DNA from 2 places in the Janthinobacterium sp. 67 genome. Region 1 is predicted to be linked to the other one. Evidence: predicted binding sites of a transcription regulator. Region 1 holds the regulator's gene; the other holds the start of a gene.
What was found. The regulator sigma-54, encoded in region 1, starts transcription at its own class of promoters, with help from an activator protein. The targets are predictions, from matches to a motif close to TGGCANGNAANCTGCTTT.
Positions count from the first base shown of each region.

Region 1 (7,209 bases):
CAAAGACGACGCGGATATTGAGCAGCATGCCGACGGTGATGAAGAACAGGCCCAGCAGCACGTCGCGGAACGGTTTGATGTCCTCTTCCACCTGGTGCTTGAATTCCGTCTCGGAAATGAGCATGCCGGCAACAAATGCGCCCAGGGCCAGCGACAGCCCGGCCCGCTCCGTGATCCACGCCGCGCCCAGGGTAATCAAGAGCAGGTTGAGCATGAACAATTCTTGCGAGCGGCGCTTGGCAACGATGGTCAGCCAGCCGCGCACCATCTTCTGGCCGATGAACAGCAGCAAGATCAGCACGACCAGGGCCTTGCCGCCGGCCCAGGCCAGGGTTTCGGCCAGGTTGTCCGAATCGCGCGTGAGGGCGGGAATCAGGATCAGCAGGGGCACGACGGCCAAGTCCTGGAACAGCAAGATGCCGATGATCTTGCGGCCGTGCTCGCTTTCGAGTTCCAGCCGTTCCGTGAGCATTTTCGACACGATGGCCGTCGACGACATGGCCAGCGCGCCACCCAGGGCGAACGCGGCTTGCCAGCTCAGGTGGACGTAGGCGGACAGGTAGCGTCCGACGAACCAGCCGAAGACGACGGTGGCGATGATGGTGGTGACCACCTGCGCCATGCCAAGGCCGAAGACGATGCGCCGCATGGCGAGGAACTTGGGCAGGGAAAATTCGAGTCCGATGGAAAACATCAGAAAGACGACGCCGAACTCGGCCAAGGTATGGCTGGCCTCGTTTTCGGCCGCCAGGCCCAGCGCGTGGGGGCCGATGACGATGCCAACGGCCAGGTAGCCCAGCATGGGCGGCAAATGCAACATTCTGAAAGCGACCACGCCCAGCACGGCGCTGCCGAGTAACATCAGGGTCAGTTCAAGCGAGGAAAACATGGGTTGCCCGGTGCGGTCAATGGAAATCGTTGTTTGTTGTGACTGGCAAGTTTTTTGCTTTCCTAATTCGTTTATACTTTGGGCATGAGTGTAACCCATGAAAAAACAATGCTGAAAGCTTTTGATCGAATTGACATGCAAGCGACGACCGAGCGCGCCGTTGCGCTAGCCCGCACCACCTTGCAGATCGAGTCCGACGCCATCGTTGCGCTGCACGCGCGCCTGGCCACGGACGACAGCGTGGGCCGCGCCGTGGCGCTGTTGCTCCAATGCAAAGGAAGAGTCGTCGTCTCCGGCATCGGCAAGTCCGGCCATATCGCGCGCAAGATTGCCGCCACCCTCGCGTCCACCGGTACGCCGGCCCTGTTCGTGCATCCGGCCGAAGCGGCCCATGGCGACCTGGGCATGGTCACCTCGGACGATGCTTTTATTGCCATATCGTACTCGGGCGAATCGTCCGAGCTGATGGCCATCATGCCCGTCGTCAAGCGCATGGGCGGCGTACTGATTTCCATGACGGGCAAGCCGAATTCCAGCCTGGCCCAGCTGGCCGACGTGCACCTGGATATTTCTGTTGAAAAAGAAGCCTGTCCGCTGAACCTGGCGCCGACGGCCAGCACTACCGTCACCCTGGCCCTGGGCGACGCCATCGCCGTGGCCTTGCTCGACTTGCGCGGCTTCAAGGAAGAAGATTTTGCCCGCTCGCACCCGGGCGGCGCCCTGGGCCGCCGCCTGCTCACGCACGTGCATGACGTCATGCGCAGCGGCGAACGCGTACCCAAGGTGCCCGTTGAGGCATCCCTGCTGCAGGCGCTGGAAGAAATGACGAAGAAGGGCATGGGCATGACGGCCATCGTCGATGCCGACAACCGTCCCGTGGGCGTGTTTACGGATGGCGACTTGCGCCGCATGTTCGAGCGCGTGCAGGACTTCACGCAAGTGGCGATCCGCGACGTCATGCATGCGCAGCCGCGCAGCATCGCGCCCGAACGCCTGGCCGTCGATGCCGTGGCCGTGATGGAGCAGTTCCGCATCAACCAGATGCTCGTCGTCGATGCCGACGGCAAGCTGGTGGGCGCGCTGCATATCCATGACCTGACGCAAGCGAAGGTGATCTGATGGACAGCGTGGCGGACAACCTGGCACGCGCGGCCAAGGTCAAACTGATGATCTTTGACGTCGATGGCGTGCTCACCGACGGCAGCCTGCATTTCGGCCCCGATGGCGAGATGATGAAAACGTTTAATGTGTATGATGGCCTGGGCATCAAGCTGCTGCAGGAATCGGGCGTGCAGACGGCCATCATCAGCGCGCGCCGCTCGGCCATCACGGCGCGCCGCGCGCAGGACCTGGGCATTACCCACGTGCACCAGGGCGGTCACGACAAGCTGACGCCGTTTCGTGAACTGCTGGCGCTTACGGGCTTGACGGAAGAGCAATGCGGCTATATCGGCGACGACGTCATCGATGCGCCCATCCTGAAACGCGTGGGCTTTGCCGTCAGCGTGCCGGGCGGGCGTCCGGAAGCGCAGGGCCTGGCGCACCATGTGACGCAGGCCGGCGGCGGCCGTGGCGCCGTGCGCGAGATCTGCGAATTCCTGCTGCGCGCGCAGGACAACTATACGCGCGTCATGGCGCCGTTCCTGGAGTGAGGCGCGCCGCCTCGCCAGTGACATTTGAAAGAGTAAAGTCCTATGCGTAAGCCAGGAGGCGCCCATCGCTGGCGCATCATTTTCACCGTGCTGGGCGCGGTTGTCGTCGCGCTGGGCAGCTTTTGGCTGCTCGAAGTGATGAACAAGAATGGCCAGGATGCCATGCCCAGCAAGCACTTGGATGAGCCCGACTATTTCATCACCAATTTCAGCCTGGTGCGCATGGACTTGACGGGTAAGCCCAGCTATATCGTGTCGGGCACCAAGCTCACGCATTATCCTGCCGACGATTCGTCCGACATCGACCAGCCCTTCGTGCGCAAGCTCACGCCGGGCATGCCGCCGTTGAACATGAACGCGGAACTGGCGCACATCGACCAGGACAATACCCGGCTGCAACTGCACCGCAATGTCGTGATCGACCGCGTGGCCAGTCCGAAGGCGCAGAACCTGACGATCAAGACGGAAGCGCTGACGGTGTTTCCGGACGAGGAAAGAATGGAAACGGACGTGCCTGTCGATATCCTGACGGGCACCTCGCGCCTCAATGGCATCGGCATGAAAGCCAATAACGCCACCGGCGAGGTGGAAGTGCAGAATGCGCTGCGCATGGTCCTCCCGCCGAAACCGCGCCCGGCCGCGGCGGCAAAATGACAGAATGAAACAAGGAAACCATACTATGAAGAACATCTTGCTGTTGACCGTATTTTCTCTGGGCATCATGGGCGCGGCGCATGCCGAGAAGGCCGATTCCGAGAAGGAAGCCGTCATCACGGCGCGTAGCGGCCACGTCGATGACGTCAAGCAGATCCGCACCCTGACGGGCGACGTCGTGCTGGTCAAGGGCACCCTGACCATGAAGGCGGGCCGGGCCCTGATCACGGAAGACCCGCAAGGCTACCAGTTCATCACCTTCTGGGCCGATCCCGGCAAGCTGGCCACCTTCCGCCAGAAGCGCGATGGCGCGGGCGACCTGTGGATCGAAGGCGAAGCGGAGCGCGTGGAATACGACAACAAGACGGAAGTGGTGAAACTGTTTTCCAAGGCCAAGGTAACGCGCCTGGAAGGCACGAAAGTGACCGACGTGGCCAACGGCGCGTTCATCTCGTATGACAGCCGCAAGGAAGTATTCCAGATGGAAAATACCAACAGCGGCACCAGCACGCCCGATGGCGGCAGCGTGCGCATGGTGATCCAGCCGAAGACCAAGGCGCCGGCGGCGGAGAAAGCGCCGGCCACGCCTGCGCCAGGAACGAAATAATGGACAATACTCGTTGCGGCAGCACCCTGATCGTTCGCGGTCTGCAAAAAACCTATGGCAAGCGGCAAGTCGTGCATGATGTTTCGCTGCAAGTCGAATGCGGTGAAGTGGTGGGGTTGCTGGGCCCGAACGGCGCCGGCAAGACTACCTCGTTCTACATGATCGTCGGCCTGGTGCCGTCGGACGGCGGCAGCATCGACATCAGCGGCGTGGACATTTCCAGCCTGCCGATCCATCGCCGCGCGCAGATGGGCCTGTCCTATCTGCCGCAGGAAGCGTCCGTGTTCCGCAAGCTGACGGTGGAAGACAATATCCGCGCCGTGCTGGAAATCCAGACCGTCGAAGGCCGCCCCCTGAAGAAGGCCGAGATCGAGGAACGTCTGGATAAATTGCTGGCCGACTTGCAGATTGAAAAGTTGCGCGAGAACCAGGCCTTGTCCCTGTCGGGCGGCGAGCGCCGCCGCGTGGAAATCGCCCGCGCGCTGGCCACCGATCCCCGTTTCGTGCTGCTTGACGAGCCGTTCGCCGGTGTCGATCCGATCGCCGTGATCGAGATCCAGCGCATCGTGCGCTTCTTGAAGGAGCGCAATATCGGCGTGCTCATCACCGATCATAATGTGCGCGAGACGCTGGGTATTTGCGACCGTGCCTACATCATCAACCAGGGCTCGGTGCTGGCGTCGGGACGCCCCGACGACATCATCGCGAACGAGTCGGTACGCCGGGTCTATCTGGGCGAACACTTCCGTATGTGAGCCAATGAAACAATCATTGCAGCTGCGCACCTCGCAGCACCTGGCACTGACGCCGCAGTTGCAGCAATCGATACGCCTGTTGCAATTGTCTACCCTGGAATTGCACCAGGAACTAGAGCAACTGCTGACGGACAATCCCCTGCTCGAACGGCTCGACGATCCGCTCGACCGTTCGCTGCGCCTGCTGTCCGATGGCGCCTTGAGTTCGACGGCCGCGCCGGCCGAAGCGCCGCCCCAGCCGCCAGGCCAGGAGGCGCCCGCGGCGCCGGCTGAAGCGGAAACCTTTGACGGCGAGGCGGGCGAGGGCCCGGCCGCCGTGGATGGCGGCGACAGCGACTGGAGCGAGGCGAGCCGGGGCAAGGCGCCCGACGACGAAGATTCCCGTCCGCAACTGGAAGCCCATCACTGCACCCTGCGCGAACACCTGATGGAGCAGATGCGCGTGACGGTGCTCGAATTGCGCGACCGCGCGCTGGTCGAGCTGATCATCGACGCGCTCGACGACAATGGCTACCTGGAAGAGTCGCTCGACGACATCCTGGCGCGCCTGCCGGAAGAGCTGGAAATCGACGCGGACGAGATGCGCACGGCCCTGGCGCTGCTGCAAAGTTTCGATCCGCCCGGCGTGGGCGCGCGCAATGCGTCCGAATGTCTGGCCCTGCAGATCAAGCGCTTGCCGCAGGTTGCCATGGTGACGCGGCGCATGGCCCTCGTCATCGTGGAAAAGCACCTGGCCTGGTTTGCCCAGCGTGATTTCAACAAGCTGAAAAAAGCCCTCGATTGCGACGATGAAGACTTGCGCGAAGCGCAGACGGTGATTCGCCAATGCAACCCGCATCCGGGTGCCGTGTTCGCCTCTGACGTGTCCGATTACGTGGTGCCCGACGTCGTCGTCAAGCGCGCGCGCAATGGCTGGCAAGTGACCCTGAACAACGACGTCATGCCGCGCCTGCGCGTGAACGCCATGTACGCCAACCTGCTCAAGCAGGGCAAGGGCGAAGGTGCCATGGGCGCACAGTTGCAGGAAGCCAAGTGGCTGATCAAGAATATGCGCCAGCGCTTCGACACCATCCTGCGCGTGGCACAGGCGATAGTAGAAAGACAAAAGAACTTTTTCTCGCATGGGGCCGTTGCCATGCGCCCCCTTGTGCTCCGTGAAATAGCTGATACACTGGGTTTACACGAGAGTACTATCTCGCGGGTAACAACTCAAAAGTACATGCTGACCCCGCACGGCATGTTCGAGTTGAAATATTTCTTTGGTAGCCACGTCGCCACCGAAGCGGGGGGCGAAGCGTCATCGACGGCGATACGGGCATTGATCGTGCAACTGACAGGAGCAGAAGACCCTAAAAATCCTTTATCCGACAGTAAGATTGCGGACATGCTGGGGGAACAAGGCATGGTGATTGCGCGACGTACTGTTGCCAAATACCGGGAAGCATTAAAAATTCCGCCAGTGAGCCTGCGTAAGTGTTTGTAAGTTTTTTTCGGTTCCTCTGCGGGCCGGATACGATGGACCGCACGAACCCGATCATCTTTAGGAGTGTGTATGAATCTCACCATCAGCGGACATCATCTCGAAGTGACACCAGCCATCCGTGAATACGTACAAACGAAGCTGGAGCGCGTGAAACGTCATTTCGATCAAGTCATCGATATCGCCGTGATTCTGACCGTGGATAACCTCAAAGAGAAAGAAAAACGTCAAAAGGCCGAAGTCAACCTGCGTCTGAGTGGCAAGACCGTCTATGTGGAAAGCCTGGCGCAAGACTTGTACGCCGCAATCGATGCCCTGATCGACAAGCTCGATAGGCAAGTGATGAAATACAAAACCAAAGTGCAAGGGCACGGTAAAGAGGCGATCAAGCATCTGCCAGACAGCTCGGAAGAAGAATTCGCCCCCGCCTAAGCGGCCTGCGACTTTCAACCGGTTGTGATCAACTAAGGGCGCACATTGCGCCCTTTTTTGCGCCCAGCGGAACGCAATGTTCCCCGCGCAGGCGCTAGAATGTTTGCACTTTCACTTCTTTCCTGCCTGCCATGAGCGACTTCGTCCAGACTGCCATCCGCAACCGCACGGGCCACATCGTGCTCGACCGTCCGAAAGCCTTGAATTCCCTGTCGCTGGACATGGTGCGCGCCCTGAGCGCGGCCCTGCTGGTCTGGCGCGATGATCCCCAGGTGGACGCCGTCGTGATCCGCTCCAGCAGCGAGAAGGGCCTGTGCGCCGGCGGCGACATCCGTTTCTTTTACGATGCGGGCCTGGCCACGCCGCAAGGCGGCAGTGCCTTGCTGGAAGATTTCTTTACGGAAGAATACGCTTTGAATCATTTGATTCATTTCTATCCGAAACCGTATATTGCCGTGATGGATGGCGTGGTGATGGGCGGGGGCATGGGCGTGGCGCAAGCTAGCCCCGGCAACTGCCTGCGCATCGTCACGGGCCGCACGCGCATGGCCATGCCGGAAGTCAATATCGGCCTGTTTCCGGACGTGGGCGGCAGCTATTTCCTGTCCCGCCTGGCTGGACAGCTGGGTCTGTACCTGGGCTTGACGGGCTTGACGATCAACGCGGCCGACGCCCTGTACACGGGCCTGGCCGATGTCTACCTGCCCGAAGCGCAGGTGGGGGCCCTGCTGGACCTGTTC
Region 1 is NZ_PGES01000001.1:4,652,230-4,659,438, forward strand. It holds gene CLU90_RS20860 (monovalent cation:proton antiporter family protein) at 1-889, opposite strand, end outside; gene CLU90_RS20865 (KpsF/GutQ family sugar-phosphate isomerase) at 974-2,008, shown strand; gene CLU90_RS20870 (KdsC family phosphatase) at 2,008-2,541, shown strand; gene lptC (LPS export ABC transporter periplasmic protein LptC) at 2,584-3,195, shown strand; gene lptA (lipopolysaccharide transport periplasmic protein LptA) at 3,221-3,802, shown strand; gene lptB (LPS export ABC transporter ATP-binding protein) at 3,802-4,557, shown strand; gene CLU90_RS20890 (RNA polymerase factor sigma-54) at 4,562-6,040, shown strand; gene hpf (ribosome hibernation-promoting factor, HPF/YfiA family) at 6,110-6,469, shown strand; gene CLU90_RS20900 (enoyl-CoA hydratase/isomerase family protein) at 6,601-7,209, shown strand, end outside.

Region 2 (7,209 bases), 2.6 Mb from region 1:
GTGTCGACCTGTACGTGGACGGCCTGGATTTCTTCGCCTTTCCGGCCCGTCAGGCCACCTTCGCTGCCTGCGCCCGCCTGGGCATTCCCGCCATCACGGCCGCGCCGCTGGGCATGGGCACGGCCGTGCTCAGCTTCATGCCGGGCGGCATGACGTTCGAAGAGTATTTCGGCTGGGGCGACTTGCCCGAGGAAGAGAAGGCCTTGCGCTTTCTCGTCGGGCTGGCGCCGGCCGGCTTGCATGCTCGCTACCTGGTCGACCCGTCGGCCATCAATCTGAAGGAGCGGCGCGGGCCGTCGACCATCATGGGGTGCCAGCTGTGCGCGGGCGCGGCCGCCACGGAAGCCCTGAAAATTTTGTTAAAACGCGGCAAGGTGATGGCGGCGCCGCACGGCGTGCATTTCGACGCCTACCGCAACAAGCTCGTGCATACATGGCGTCCCGGCGGCAACCGTCATCCGCTGCAGCGCCTGACGATGGCCATCATCAAGCGGCGACGCGCCGCGCAGGGGGCATAAATGGGGCAAGCACTGCTGAACGATCCCGTGCTGGAAAACATCCTCGACCAGGCGCGCTGGGCGCCCAGCGGCGACAACACGCAGCCGTGGCGCTTTGAAGTCGTCGACGCGCGGCACGTGGTCGTGCATGGCTTCGATACGCGCAGCCATTGCGTGTACGACCTCGACGGCCATCCCAGCCAGCTATCGCTGGGCGCCTTGCTTGAAAGCATGGCGCTGGCGGCCAGTTGCCACGGCTTGCGCATGGAGGCGCGCCGGCGCCTGTCCATGCCCGATACCTTGCCCACCTTCGACGTGCGTTTGGTCGACAGCCCCGGCATGCTGCCCGATCCGCTGGCGGCCTTCTTGCCGCAGCGCAGCGTGCAGCGGCGCCGGCTCAGCACGCGCAGCCTGCGCGCCAGTGAAAAGGCGGCGCTGGCGGCCAGCTTGCCACCGGGCTACTCAGTGCAGTGGTTCGAAGGCGGGCGCGCGCGCCTGGCCTGTGCCCGCCTGATGTTCGACAATGCGAAGCTGCGCCTGACCATGCCCGAAGCGCACAAGGTGCACCGCGACGTGATCGAATGGGGCGCGCGCTACAGCAGCGACCGCATCCCGGAGCAGGCGCTCGGTGTCGATGCGATGACGGCGCGGCTGATGCGCTGGGTCATGCACAGCTGGCGCCGCGTGGATTTTTTCAATACCTGGCTGGGCGGCACCATCGCCCCGCGGCTGCAGATGGACTTGCTGCCGGGCCTGTATTGCGCCGCGCATTTCGCGCTGCTGGCCGATGCGCCGCCGCGCCATGTCGACGATTATGTGGCGGCCGGCCGCGCCATGCAGCGATTCTGGCTGACGGCCACGCAGCTGGGGCTGCAATTGCAGCCGGAACTGACGCCGCTGATCTTTGCCCGCTACGTGCGCGAACGGCGCACTTTTTCGCGCACCGATGGCATGCAGGAAATGGCGCAGGAACTGGTGGTGCAATGCCAGGGCGTGCTGGGGGCGGCGGCGGTCGAGCGGGCCGTGTTCCTCGGGCGCATCGGTGCGGGGCCGGCGGCCGGCGCGCGCTCCTTGCGCCGTCCGCTGCAAGAGTTGCTGGTGGCGCCCACTGCTGGGCCATAAGGCACGCAGCCTGCGTCAGCGGCGCCGCCGTGGCGCCAGGCAAGCGAGCGCCGCCAGGCCCGCCGCCAGCAGCGGCAAGGTGCCCGGCAGCGACACGGGCGTAACGCCAGGTACGTAGGCCAGCTCGGAACTGTTCAGCATGTTCAGCACGAGGGTATAGCTGCCTGCCACCAGCTTATCCGTGACGGCGCCATATTGCCCGCCGCACGTCTTGCCGGCGCCCGTGCCCGTGGGCGCGCCGCAGCCGCTGGGGTCGTAGGTGAATACGCTGCCGCCGGTGAGCGGCGTTTGCGCGTAGCCCGCATTGAGGTTGGCGGCGTCGGCCAGTTCGGTGCCGCCCAGGATACCGGAGCCCAGGCTGCCGTCGGGCGCCCAGTTGAAAACGATCTGGCCATTGCCATCGATGATGGTAAACGTCATCGCCATATTCGCCGTGGCCGCCGAGCCCGTGCCAGCCAGGGCATCCAGGTACAGCTGCATGAAGGGCAGGGCCTGGAAGTCGAAGGCCAGGGTGGCACCCGGCTGGCCGACGACGAAATTGATGGCCAGGGCCGTGCTGGAACCATTGCGGCCCGAGGCGTCGGCGCTGCCGCCGCCCGTGAGAAAGGTTTCCGCCGCATTCACCGTATGCGTACTGGTCGAGCCCGGCGGAAACGGGGGAATCTGCGAGCTGATGATTTGCGCCTCGCCGCGCGCATAGGCGGCGTTGCCCATGCCTTGCCGGGTAAAATCGTTTTGCCCCTTGGTGACGGCGCCGCGTGTCGCTTGCGGCGCGTCGATCTCATTGCTGCCGCCATTGATGATGCTGCTGCCGTTCAGCGTGGCGGTGGTGCGCGACAGGTCGATGTTGCTGAGCAAGGTAGTGGAGCCGGTGGGATTGCTGATGACCAGGCCAAAGACGCTGGTGTAGGAATAGCCATACGCAGCGGCGCTGGCGGTGCCGCTGCTGGCCAGGAACAGCAAGGCCAGCAGGGCCGTTGGTAAACGGATGCAAGAAAATGTAGTCATGAAAATCCTCATCTCCTGGTCGGCCGTGTTGTAAGGAAAACCGACAGGCTTGCTACATAAAAAAGGCGAGGAAACTCCCTCGCCTGTAAATCCCCCCTGTTGCCTGGTTCAGACGGCAAGCTTGCGACGGCGGGCATAGCCCAGGCCCGCCAGACCCAGACCAAGCAAGGCCAGGGTGCCCGGTTCGGGCGTCGCGGCCTGTTTCACCAGGTCCACGCTTTCCACCGCATTCAAGGTCAATGTGTAGTTGCCAGCCGTTAAAGCATTGCTGACGGAGCTGAAGTTGCTGCCGCACACTGTGCCGACACCGGTGCCCGTGGGCGTGCCGCAACCGGATGGGTCGTAGGTGAACAGGTTACCGCGCGTGAGGAAATTGGTCGCCAGGCTGGTGTTCAGGTTGGCGCCATCGGCCGCCTCGGTGCCGCCGAAGATGCCCGAGCCGATCACGCCATCGGGCGTCCAGTTGAACACCGTCGCGCCGGCCGCGTCCGTGATGGTGAAGGTGACGACCAAGTTGGCCGTGGCCGTGGACAGCTGCCCGACCGTGCTTTGCAGGAAGACTTGCATGAAGGGCGAGGCCAGGAAGTCGAAGCTCAGCGTTGCCGTGGGCGAGCCGACGACGAAATCGACGGAGAACCCCGTGGTCGAGCCGTTGCGCCCGGACGCATCGGCCGTGCCGGCCGGTCCGTCAAGGTGGGCTTCGGCCACGTTGACCGCTTGCGTGGAAGTGGAACCCGGCGGGAACGAAGGGAATTGCGTGCTGACGATCTGCGCATCGCCGCGCGAAAAGGTGCCGGTGGGGCCTTGCTGCGTGAAGTCGTTTTCGCCCTTGGTGACGGGGCCGACGTTGGCGCGTGGGGCATCGAGCGAGCCGGCGCCGCCATTGATGACGCTCACGCCATTGAGGGTAGCCGTGCTGCGCGAGATGGTGGTGCTGTTGGCGACCGTGATCTGGCCCGTCGGCACGGCGATCACCAGGCCGAAGATGTTGTTGTACGAATAGCCGTAGGCGCCCGCCTGTGCGCTACCGGCGGCGCACAGCAGGGCCAGTGCCGCTGCGGCCGGGAGCAGTTTCAGTTTCGAGAGTTTCATTGTATTCACCTCGTGGTTGAGTGAGTCTGGAAGGTTTGCCTGAGACCTGTCGGCAGGTGCTCATGGCAAGTACCTAGCGACTTCCATGCCAACGCATGAGGTTCGTTTGAAATCAATGACTTGGCGCGCTTTTGTTGACGTGGTGCAGGTGTTGCCGGACTCGCTGTAAGAAAAACCGACGCCACCCGTCAAGGCTGGGCGCCTTGTGGCAACGAGCCCAGCAGGGCGTGCATATGGGGCAGCAAGCGTTGCCCGGGCACATAGTCGCGCATGGTCGTGGCCAGCTGACGTGCCGCCAGCCTGGCCCGTCCATCGTCGAGCATGCGCGTGGCGGCATGGCGCAAGGCCGTTTCCTGGAAGCGGTCGGCGCGCAGCAGCAGGCCGGCACCGGCGCCCACGATGCCGTGCATGTTGAGGAATTGGTCGAGGTTGCCGGCGATGCCGATGACGGGCACGCCTGCCGTCAGCGCCTGCTGGCTGGTGGGGCTGCCGCCGTTGCAGATCACCAGGCTGGCGCGCCGGGCGGCCGCGTCGCCCGGCAAAAAAGGCGCGACATAGGCATTCGGCGGCACGGCATCGACGCGGATGGTGCCGGCCGTGGCCGCCATCACGGTGACGGGCAGGGGCGCCAGCGCGCGCAGCACGCGCGGCAGCAATTGCCCCTGGCCGGAACTGCCCAGGGTGACATAGATGATGGGCCGCCCGCTGCTCAGTTCCGGGCGCTGCCACCAGTCCGGCAAGTCGAGCGGCGGCGCCCAGATGATGGGGCCCAGGTAGTCGTGCGTGGGCGGCATGCCGTGCGGCGGGAACAGCTGCGGAATATCCGCGTACAAGGTGCGGTCGGCATCCGTATAGATGCGCCGCAGGTCGCTGCCCAGCGATGGCAGGCCATGCCGGCGGCGCACGCGGTTCAGGGGCACGGCGTGCGAGGCGAAGGCCAGCGGGCGGATCAGGCGGAACAGGGGATCGGCCAGCCAGATGGGCAGCATGCCCGTCAGGGGCAGGCTGGGCACCGTATAGTGCTGGCGCACCCAGGGACTCCAGTAGGCATTGCTGACGGTAATGTAGGGAATGCGCTGCAGGCGCGCGCTGACCGACAGCGACAGGCGAAAGTCGCCGATCACGAGGTCGGGCTGGACGGCATTGAGCAGGCGCAGGTCGTCTTCCACATACGCGTGCAAGGTGCTTTCCGTATAGACGGGCTTGCCGTGCGCCAGCGCCTGCAGAAATTGCAGCGATGAAATACTGTCGATACGCCAGCGCCGAAAGGGGACTTGCTTGAAACAAAAGTCATAGCCATCGGCACAGGCAAAATGGACTTCGTACTCTTCCTCGTCCAGCTCCTGGGCCAGGCTCAGGGGACGGCCGACATGGGCCAGGGTCACTGCCTCGGCCATAAAGAGGATTTTCTTGCGCGCCATGGGGTCGCTTGCACTCGTGCGGGAGGGGATGCCTGGCAAGTTGGAGTGGCGCCACGCCGTTTAGTTCCCGACCGCGCGCCACTGGCGGGCGCCAGGAGTTGGGCGCATCGGCTACAGTGAGGCAAAGGAGATCACCATGCAGCCACAATCCCGTTTTGTCCCGCTGCGTGCGCACAGCACGCCCGAACCCGATATGCCGCCACCGCCGGAAGGCGATCCTCTCACGCCACCGCCGGAACCGCCGCCGCACATCGACCCCGTGCCGGTCGAGGAACCCACGCCGCCGCCGCCGCCCGTGAAAATGCATTGAACGGTTTGCCAGCCGCAGCGTTGCGCCATGGCCAGCTGTGGCCGGCGCGCGCCTTGTTTATTTCCAGTTGGAAATGGGAGGCGCGGGACTCGTCAGGGCCACGCCATTTAAACAACAAAAATGCGCATAAATGTTGCCGAGTGGATACATATCAAGCGCTAACTGCCGAGTGTCATGCGGCCGTCACGATTCTGTTCTTATAATGAGACATCATAAAAATTCTTGTACAGGAGACCATCGTGGGCAATTCCTTGCATAACAAAATCTACCTGGGCCGGCGGCCTGTGATCACCAGCAAGAATCTCGTGGCGCTGGTCGTGGCGGGTGCCGTGGCTGGTTGCGGCCTGGCTTGGCTGCTGTTGCGCAGCTATAAATAACGGCCGTCGCGGCCGTGTTTCCGCTGCCTGGCCGCCTGGCCGGCGGCGGTAGATTCACGTTGCCTGTTGCCGATGCGCAGCGGGGCGCGTACCATGGGGGCCGAACACCTGGCCTTTTATGGAAAAGTAATGAAGAACGAGAAATTAACAACTGATGAATATGACGCGCTGGAGCAAGTTGCACGCGGCATCAAGACCGAGCGCCCCAGTGCTTGCGTTGCCCGCAATGCCAAGCGCCTGTCCGGCCTGAAGCTGCTCAGCTATGCACGCGATGGCCGTCTGTCCATCACCGACAAGGCACAACAGCTGCTGTTCCTGCGCCGCTGCATCATGGGGCTGCGCGCCGTCGCCGCCGATCCGCTGACCAAGCTCGATACGGACGTGGCTTACTTCCTGGGCAAGAAAGCCCACATCGTGGCGCGCGCCGAAGGCGAGGGCCACGACATTTCCGACAAGGGCCGCGACTCGCTGGCCGATATCGACACCCTGGGCCTGTAAGGTCCGCAACCGGCCCCTGGGGCCGGTTTTCACATCCCCATTCTTTTTATTATTTCCCCTTTGGAGAACACTTTGGACAGCGCGATGAACTGGTCGGCCCACGAACTGACGATGACGGTCCTGATGACGCCCGATATGGCCAACTTTTCCGGCAACGTGCACGGCGGCACCATCCTGAAATACCTCGACAGCGTCGCCTACGCCTGCGCCAGCCGCTATTCGGGCAGCTACGTGGTGACCTTGTCCGTGGACCAGGTGATGTTCCTGCAGCCTATCCACGTGGGCGAGCTGGTGACCTTCCTTGCCTCGATCAATTACACGGGCACGACCTCGATGGAAGTGGGTATCCGCGTGGTGACGGAAAACATCCAGCAGCGCCTGGTGCGCCACGCCAACAGCTGCTATTTCACGATGGTGGCCGTCGATGCCAACCGCAAGCCGGTGGCCGTGCCGCCTTTGGCGCTCGAGACGCCGGAACAGCACGCGCGCTTCGAGCAGGCCAAGCTGCGCAAGCTGTCGCGCCAGAAAGTGTCGAAGAAATAAAGGCAGCGGAAATGAAAAAACGGCCACCAGAGCGATCTGGTGGCCGTTTTTTATTGCCTGCCGCCTGCTGGCGGCATGGCGCCGTGATTAACGGTCGCCGTAGCTGCGGCGTGCGCCGTCGGTGCTGCGCGGGTTGGAACCCTTGTAGCCGCCGCCGGTGCTAGGAGCGCCGTCCTTGCGTGGTGCGCCCGGCTTGCTGAACGTGCGTTGGCCTGGCTTCGCGCCGCCACGGTTGTCGCCTGGTTTCCAGCCGCCTGGACGGGCGCTCGAACGTGGTGCCGATGCCGTTTTCTTCGGCTCGAAACCTTCGATGACATTGACCGGGATCAATTGCTTGGTGA
Region 2 is NZ_PGES01000001.1:2,017,804-2,025,012, reverse strand. It holds gene CLU90_RS09095 (ThiF family adenylyltransferase) at 1-518, shown strand, start outside; gene CLU90_RS09090 (nitroreductase family protein) at 519-1,619, shown strand; gene CLU90_RS09085 (EDSAP-1 family PEP-CTERM protein) at 1,635-2,627, opposite strand; gene CLU90_RS09080 (EDSAP-1 family PEP-CTERM protein) at 2,736-3,719, opposite strand; gene CLU90_RS09075 (glycosyltransferase) at 3,908-5,140, opposite strand; gene CLU90_RS29685 (hypothetical protein) at 5,277-5,450, shown strand; gene CLU90_RS29680 (hypothetical protein) at 5,690-5,827, shown strand; gene CLU90_RS09070 (hypothetical protein) at 5,957-6,325, shown strand; gene CLU90_RS09065 (acyl-CoA thioesterase) at 6,410-6,868, shown strand; gene CLU90_RS09060 (DEAD/DEAH box helicase) at 6,956-7,209, opposite strand, start outside.
Region 2: CLU90_RS09080 (EDSAP-1 family PEP-CTERM protein) is a predicted target of sigma-54. The motif match lies at 3,793-3,810, and genes of this name have one in related genera.